4 regions of the Colwellia sp. BRX10-9 genome follow, and region 4 is predicted to be linked to each of the others. Evidence: predicted binding sites of a transcription regulator. Region 4 holds the regulator's gene; each other region holds the start of a gene.

Region 1 (2,213 bases), on a different contig from region 4:
ATTATGTTTAATATTGAAAAAAAAAATATAACCCTTGGCTTTATGCCATTAACAGATAGTGCCCCCTTAGTCATTGCTCATGAAATGGGATTTTTCGAAAAATGGGGGCTTAACGTAAACCTAACAAAACAAAATTCTTGGGCCACATTAAGAGATAAATTGCATAGCGGAGTTATTGACGCCGCCCAAATGTTAGCCCCTATGCCCATTGCCTGTAACTTAGGTTTACACGGACAAAAGTCAACCGTGATTGCCCCAATGATATTGAGTCGTAACGGTAATGGCATCACGTTATCGACTAAACTCTACCAAAAAATATTATTACAACACAATACCAATGAGATCAGTATGCCATTTTCGGCCAATATATTGAGACATGAAATAGAGCAACGAAAAAAAGAAGGTAATAAATTAACCTTCGCTGTCGTTTTTCCTTATAGCTGTCATCATTATCAACTTGTTGAATGGCTAAAGAATAGTGATATCGATCCATCAGACATTAATTTATTAATTGTACCTCCTTCAAACATGGTGCCATCTATGCATTCAGGGGATCTTGATGGCTTTTGTGTCGGTAGTCCTTGGAATGCTAAAGCGGTTAGAGAAGGTGTTGGCATCACAGGTGTTACTTCTTCTGACTTATGGGAAGATTCACCTGAGAAGGTGCTTGGATTAATGTCTGATTGGCAAGTTAAGCACCCAGAAACAACATTTGCTTTAGTATCAGCTTTATATGAAGCATGCCAATGGCTTGAAAATATTCCCAATCGCTTTGAAGCAGCGAGGTTCTTGAGTCGTGCAAAGTATTTAGACACACATATCGACGTAATTGCGCCTTCATTAATGGGGAGTTGCCTAACCCTTAACAATACATCACCTCGTAAAGTAGAAAGCTATCAACAATTTTCGACATTAGGTGATCCCACATTCAATAGGCCAGCACATCATTACGGTGAAAACATTGCCAAATTAATGCAAGCGTGTGGACACATAAACAGACAACAAATAACGGATCTAGACATTACTTCGATCTACAGGGAAGATATTTATCAAGCTGTAATATATAAGAATAAGTAGAGCCTTTATTAAAATGAAGTATCTGCCTACAGGCCTATAGACACCAAAATAGTGCAAATACTTCTCACTGTTGGAGCAAAGTATTTAATCAAAAAACATAAAATAAAGTAAGCCACTGATTTTAAATACAATTAATAGGTGGCACTAATTGTGCTTTATAGTTAATAGCGTTTTCATGTTAATTCAATCAACAGCGGTTGTTTTAACGATAAAGTGAAAATTGACTCAAAACTTATTTCGTTAAAACTAATCGCACTGCAACGACGTAGTCATTATTAGTTTGGCATTGAAGCCCACAGTACTCGGATTGTATCCGAAGTACTGTGGGCTTTTTTTATTTGGAGAAAGGTATTTTGAAAACGACTTTAAAAAATGAATGTAAAAAATTATGCCGTACTGTTATTGCAGGACTATGTATTTCTGGCTCCCTACTGACTTCGTCTTTGCAAGCAGCAGAGCTAGGCTACCCAGAAAAAGAAGAACTTAAATTTGGTTTTATTAAATTAACCGATATGGCCCCTATCGCTATTGCTTATGAGAAAGGATTTTTTGAAGATGAAGGCTTATACGTCACGATTGAATCTCAAGCTAACTGGAAAGTATTACTTGATGGCGTTATAGATGGTCGATTAGACGGTGCTCACATGCTTGCTGGCCAACCCATTGCAGCAACGATTGGTTACGGGACTAAAGCTGAAATCATTACGCCTTTTTCAATGGACTTAAATGGCAATGCGATTACTGTTTCTAATGAAATTTGGAAGCAAATGAAGGTCAATATTCCTAAGCAAGCCGATGGAAGACCTGTTCATCCTATTAAAGCTGATGCCTTAAAGCCTGTTGTAGAAAAGTATCTTGATGAAGGCAAACCTTTCAACATGGGTATGGTGTTTCCAGTGTCGACACATAACTACGAGTTACGCTATTGGTTAGCGGCTGGTGATATTCATCCTGGATTTTACGCTCCTCATAAAGGTGATACATCAGGAAAGATTGACGCACAAGTGCTGTTGTCAGTAACGCCTCCTCCACAAATGCCAGCCACAATGGAAGCCGGCACTATTTATGGTTATTGTGTAGGTGAACCTTGGAACCAACAAGCCGTATTTAAAGGCATTGGTGTGCCGGTCGTTACC
Region 2 (2,213 bases), 150 kb from region 4:
CTAAATATGGGTTTGCTGCTGGATCAGGGAAGCGAGCTTCAATACGCATTGCTTTTGGTGATGGAACAATCGGTATACGAATTGATGCAGAGCGGTTACGTGCAGAATATGCAAGCATTACCGGCGCTTCAAAATGTGGAACTAAACGTTTGTAAGAGTTAGTAGCTGGGTTAGTAAAAGCATTCAATGCTTTAGCATGCTTAATAATACCGCCAATATAATAAAGCGCCATTTCAGATAAGCCGCCGTATTTATCACCAGCGAATAAGTTAACACCGTCTTTAGCAAGTGATTGATGAACATGCATACCAGAGCCGTTGTCGCCAACTAATGGCTTAGGCATAAAAGTCGCTGTTTTACCGTAAGCGTGAGCAACGTTATGAACAACATACTTGTATATTTGAACTTCATCAGCTTTTTTAACTAAGGTATTGAAGCGACATGCAATTTCGTTTTGACCAGCCGTTGCTACTTCATGGTGATGCGCTTCAACAACTAAGCCCATTTCTTCCATAACTAAACACATGGCTGAGCGAATATCTTGTGATGAATCTACAGGAGATGTTGGGAAGTAACCGCCTTTAACGCCTGGACGGTGACCCATATTGCCTTCTTCGTATTCAGTACCTGAATTCCAAGCGGCTTCTTTATCATCAATTTTATAGAAAGAACCACTCATATCAGTACTAAAGCGTACATCATCAAATAAGAAGAATTCTGGCTCAGGACCAATTAATACAGTATCAGCGATACCTGTGCTACGTAAGTACTCTTCAGCGCGTTTAGCAACTGAACGAGGATCACGGCTGTAACCTTGCATTGTACTTGGTTCTAAAATATCACAACGAATATTTAATGTTACTGCATCTGTAAAAGGATCTAATACCGCTGAATCAGCATCAGGCATCATTACCATGTCAGATTCATTAATACCTTTCCAACCTTCAATAGAAGAACCATCGAACATTTTACCGTCTTCAAAAAAGTCTTCATTTACTTGGTGATAAGGAATTGAAACGTGTTGCTCTTTACCTTTTGAATCAGTAAAACGTAGGTCTACAAATTTAACATCGTTGTCTTTGATTAAATCTAATACGGCTTGTGACATGTAAAGTCTCCAGTGTCATTAAAATAAAATACGTTTGCATTTCGCATGATGGGCATAAAGCGAAATTCATGCCAATAGATAAAGCCTTTATATATAAGGTGTTAACTTATTTACTAAAGCCTACTTGCACCACTACTGTGCGTGAGCTGCGCTAAATTGGTGCGCCTGCTGATTGTTGGTGCTTAAGAGTATAACAGGGCATTACGATTCGTGTATGGAGAATTTAATATGAGCTGAAATATTTGTTGCTGTCTTTGTTGACTTCGTTGCTGTATAATTCGCGCCCAATTATAGCCCTATATTCTTTTGATGAAAAAGTCTTGCAAGAAGTGAGTAAAACCCGTGTTAGATAAATTACGTAATGTTGCCATCATAGCCCACGTTGATCATGGTAAAACAACTTTGGTTGATAAATTATTAGAACAATCAGGTACCCTTGATGCCCGTGGCGGTCTTGAAGAGCGTACGATGGATTCGAATGATATCGAAAAAGAACGTGGTATCACAATCTTAGCTAAAAATACGGCTATTAACTGGAACGGTTACCGTGTAAACATCGTAGATACTCCTGGCCATGCTGATTTCGGTGGTGAAGTTGAGCGTGTTATGTCAATGGTAGATTCGGTTTTACTTATTGTTGATGCACAAGAAGGCCCTATGCCACAAACGCGTTTCGTAACGAAAAAAGCGTTTGCTCAAGGTTTAAAGCCAATCCTTGTTATTAATAAAGTTGATAAGCCTGGTTCTCGTCCTGATTGGGTTATGGACCAAGTTTTTGAATTGTTTGACAACCTTGGCGCTACAGATGAACAGCTTGATTTTAAAGTTGTTTACGCTTCAGCAATCAATGGTTGGGCTTCGCTTGAAGAAGGCGTAACCGGCACAGACATGACTCCTTTATTTGATACTATTCTTAAAGAAGTGCCTGCACCAACAGCGGATCCAGATGGTCCATTCCAAATGCAAATATCTCAACTTGATTACAGCTCTTACTTAGGTGTAATTGGCGTTGGCCGTATTACTCGTGGTTCTGTTAAACCAAACCAACAAGTAACGATTAAATTAGCAACTGGCAAGATCCATAACGCTAAAGTTGGTAAAGTAT
Region 3 (2,213 bases), on a different contig from region 4:
ATGGCCATTCCGTATTGGCTTTGCCAGAATACTTCGCTATGAACATCAACTTGCTGACGTTTGCCAAATTCCCATGGGGCAGAACTACGGTACTGCTTAGTGAAGACAGATTCACCATTAGTACCGTTGTAAATATATAGGCTGACACTAAACTGACGGTTAAAAACATCTTCTTGCCAGAACTGCCAACCGTTGGTTGAGGCTTGTGCAAAGCTAATGTCATTAATTTCAGAATACATGACATACTGAGTATCGCTGATATTAGCTAACGACATGGTGAGATTTTTTATTGCTTCAACTTGTAAGCTGTTATTTAATCTTGAGAACTGAGACTTCTCTTTTAATAACAATCGGGTGTCTAGATAAATACCTTGGTTGTTAATTTTATAAGCAAGTTTAGCCATCAATTTATTATCAAGAGCATAAATTTTACCGATACTCGCTTGCTCTCTATGCATTAAGTTACTACGGGTAATTAATAAAGACTTTCGATAATCAGAAGAGAAGCACTGTTTACTTTGTGGGAAGATGTCAGCACGAATGGTTACGGTGACCAAATTGCCCTCATAATTTTCATCAACCAGCTCAAAAGAGTTTACGGTACCGCTGGCGCGAATATTTATTTCATTTTGTGTCAATAATCCGTTAACCGTTTTTTGCACACTCGATACGGAAGCTCCGGCAACGAGTAAGGCTTTTTTTAATGCATTCTCTATGGCTAATGTTTTTGCTCGTTCGGCATTGCCCTGCATTATTACTGACTTTCCCTGAGCTTCATACCACTGGGCATCAGCAGAATGAGTGATAAAAAATAAAAGTAGAGCTGATATAAATAAGCGCATATGAAGTCCGTCAGTAAAAAAGGTTTAATATCTACTGTCGAATATGCAGTTTCTATGCCCACTTATTTTAATACGCAAGTAACTTTATAGATTGGCGCGATTTGTGCTTTATTTATATTAGAAACTATTTGATGTCGTTTATCGATATTACTGCAAAACTGATTATTCGCTTTCAGAGCGATCAAGGGGAGCTCAATGAAAAAGTGGCTTATTCCATTATTTATTCCAACGTTGATGTCGTGTTCATCAATGAATATGATGAGTGATGAAGATAATTTTTATAAATCAAAGCAAGAAGTACGAGGTGAAATTGACAGTTTCAATCTACCTCGACATGCGATAGCAGATGTTGTTAAAGGGCTTACTTATCAGATGCTTGAAAGCAGCTCTTTTGTAAACCCTAAAACACCTATCGCGGTAGCTTCTTTTGTCGAATTAGAAAACCTTGAGTCAACTAATTGGCTGGGTAATCAAATATCAGAGAACTTTGTTCATGAATTACAGCGCCATGGTTTAGTTGTTATTGATTTTAAAACGACGGGACATATTCGTGTCACTGCTCAAGGTGATTATGTTTTTAGTCGCGACTGGAAAGAGCTGCCAGAGCGGCAGATTATTGACTATGTTGTAACCGGTACCATGATGGAACAAGAAAATGGTGTGATGATTAATGCTCGGATGATTGGTATGCAATCACGTGTTGTTGTTGCCACGGCACAATCTTTTATTCCAAGCTGGGTAATTGGTGAACAGATTAATCAAGATGAAAGTGTTCGGATAAAAGATGGATTAATCATTCGAAACAGCGTTATGTTAGCAGAAGACGAACGTTCAATTAAAATTGTTAATTAGTTTTTTATATTGATGTAGGACTAACTTTTGGTATTTATGATGAAAAAAATTATTCTTAATATATTAACCGCTGGTAGTTTAGCTTTGTTACTTGCCAGCTGTTCTAGTGTTTATGACAAACACGTACAATGGCAAAGTGTTAAGCCTGAAACCTTCCCTGTGTTACATGCTATTGGCCAAGCGCCGATAAGTTTGCAAAACTCACAACATGAAACGCAGCGTATGTTGATGGCGATTAATGCCTCAAAGCTTGCCGCTTATGCAGAACTTGCAGAACAAGTTTATGGGCAAAAGATAAATGGTGAAATGACCATGTCACAACTGATAATGGGTAAAAATGAAGTGTCAGCGTCAGTTCAAGGTGTCATCCGCGCAGCTAAAGTGATTAAAAGCTATCCTGTTGGCGACAGTTACACCACAGAGTTAAGTTTAGACTTTGAAGATGTTTATAATATTTATTTAGCTTCTTCACCCAAACGTGAAATTAAAGCGGTTACCTATTATTAAGTGTTAACAGCA
Region 4 (2,213 bases):
ATGCATGAGCGTGCGAGAAAAGGCATCGGATATTTACCACAAGAAGCCTCTATTTTTCGAAAACTCAGTGTTTACGACAATATTATGGCTATTTTACAAACACGAAAAGAATTATCAGATGCTGAACGTGAAGAGAAATTAGAACATCTTGTTGAAGAATTCAACATAGGTCATATCAAAGATAATTTAGGCATGAGCTTATCTGGTGGTGAACGCCGCCGAGTAGAAATTGCTCGCGCATTAGCTGCTGAACCAAAATTTATTTTATTAGATGAACCTTTTGCTGGTGTTGACCCAATTTCAGTAGGTGATATTAAAAAAATTATTCTACACTTAAAAGAACGTGGCATTGGTGTGTTGATCACTGATCACAATGTACGTGAAACTCTCGATGTATGTGAACATGCGTATATTGTTAGTCATGGTGAACTTATTGCAGAAGGTACTGCAGATCAAATTCTTGCAAATCAACACGTAAGAGATGTATACCTTGGTGAACAATTCACGCTATAGTAGTCAGTAAATGAATAGTATCTTCGTATGAAAAAAACGAAAATATCCCATTAAAAATAATAGGAAGTTAATGACCTAAATGCGCCCTACTCTACAACTCCGCATAGGACAACAATTAACCATGACGCCACAATTGCAGCAAGCAATCAAATTGCTGCAACTGTCTACGTTAGAGCTTCAACAAGAAATTCAGGAAGCCTTAGAAAGTAATCCATTATTAGAAATGGATGAGTCTTCAAATAATCCCGAAGATAAAAGTACTGACAACCTTGAAGAAGCTCACACTGCCGGTACTGGTGATGTTAAAGAAGCCCCTGCTTCTGATGGTAGCGAAGACGCTACGCCTACCATTGATGAAATCACCACCACTGAAGCCATGGACAAGAACGATATCCCTGAAGAATTAAACATGGATACCACTTGGGATGATAACTACACGGCCGGTGCAGCAAGTTCAAGCTCAGGCCCAGCTTCAGAAGATTATACTTACCAAGGCGAGACTCAAGACTCCATTCAAGATCATTTGCGCTGGCAAATGGAATTAAGCCCTTTTACCGAAACAGACCGCGCTATAGCGACAGCAATTATTGATGCTGTTGATGACGCCGGTTACTTAACGGTATCTAGTGAAGACATTTTAGAAAGTGTTGCCATTGAAGGAGTAGAGCTTGATGAAATTGAGGTGGTACTAAAACGTATTAACCTCTTTGATCCTGTCGGTGTCGCTGCTCGTTCTATTTCAGAATGTTTAATCATTCAACTTAATCAATTTGACCCCGCTACACCTTGGTTAGCAGAAAGTAAGTTAGTTTTGCGTGACCATATTAATCTGCTGGGTAGCCGAGACTATCGTACATTAATGCGTAAAACTCGACTAAAAGAAGAGCAACTGCGCGAAGTGGTGCGTCTTATTCAATCACTTGACCCTAGACCCGGCGATAGTGTGATGAAGAGTGACGATCAGTATGTTATTCCTGATGTTTCTGTTGAAAAGAAAAATGGCCGTTGGGTGGTTGAATTAAATCCTGATACTGCGCCAAAACTTTCGGTGAATCAGCAATATGCTTCGATGTCACGTTCGATGAAGTCGACAGCTGACACACAATTTATTCGCTCAAATTTACAAGAAGCTAAATGGTTTATTAAAAGCTTAGAAAGCCGTAATGATACCTTATTAAAAGTGTCAAACTGTATTGTGCAACGTCAAATTGGCTTTTTTGAACATGGTAATGAAGCCATGCGTCCAATGGTTTTAAATGATATTGCCGAAGCTGTCGATATGCATGAATCAACCATTTCACGAGTGACGACACAAAAGTACATGCATACGCCACGTGGAATTTTCGAACTGAAGTTTTTCTTCTCAAGCCATGTTGGCACCGAAAGCGGTGGCGAATGCTCATCAACAGCTATTCGTGCATTAATCAAAAAATTTGTTGCTGCCGAAATCCCAGCAAAACCACTTAGTGATAGTAAAATGGCTGATTTATTAGCCGATCAAGGGATAAATGTAGCTCGACGCACCATAGCAAAATATCGAGAGTCACTTTCTATTCCACCTTCTAACCAACGAAAAAGTTTACTTTAACGAAAAGATGAGGAATTAAGCTTATGCAAATTAATCTTTCTGGCCACCATGTTGACATTACCGAAGCTTTACGAGAAAACGTCACGACTAAGATGGCAAAATTAAGCCGACA

The links. The regulator sigma-54, encoded in region 4, starts transcription at its own class of promoters, with help from an activator protein. The targets are predictions, from matches to a motif close to GTTGGCACGNNNNTNGNNT.
Region 1: a site for sigma-54 is predicted at 1,215-1,233, ahead of H4J69_RS03530 (CmpA/NrtA family ABC transporter substrate-binding protein). Genes of this name have one in related genera too.
Region 2: a site for sigma-54 is predicted at 1,166-1,184, ahead of glnA (glutamate--ammonia ligase). Genes of this name have one in related genera too.
Region 3: a site for sigma-54 is predicted at 933-951, ahead of H4J69_RS15125 (FlgO family outer membrane protein). Genes of this name have one in related genera too.

The regions. Positions count from the first base shown of each region.
Region 1 is NZ_JACGVV010000004.1:18,570-20,782, reverse strand. It holds gene H4J69_RS03535 (CmpA/NrtA family ABC transporter substrate-binding protein) at 4-1,077, shown strand; gene H4J69_RS03530 (CmpA/NrtA family ABC transporter substrate-binding protein) at 1,479-2,213, shown strand, end outside.
Region 2 is NZ_JACGVV010000005.1:14,738-16,950, forward strand. It holds gene glnA (glutamate--ammonia ligase) at 1-1,108, opposite strand, end outside; gene typA (translational GTPase TypA) at 1,451-2,213, shown strand, end outside.
Region 3 is NZ_JACGVV010000029.1:12,666-14,878, reverse strand. It holds gene H4J69_RS15130 (flagella assembly protein FlgT) at 1-842, opposite strand, end outside; gene H4J69_RS15125 (FlgO family outer membrane protein) at 1,038-1,694, shown strand; gene H4J69_RS15120 (LPP20 family lipoprotein) at 1,734-2,201, shown strand.
Region 4 is NZ_JACGVV010000005.1:165,888-168,100, reverse strand. It holds gene lptB (LPS export ABC transporter ATP-binding protein) at 1-513, shown strand, start outside; gene H4J69_RS05035 (RNA polymerase factor sigma-54) at 593-2,101, shown strand; gene hpf (ribosome hibernation promoting factor) at 2,125-2,213, shown strand, end outside.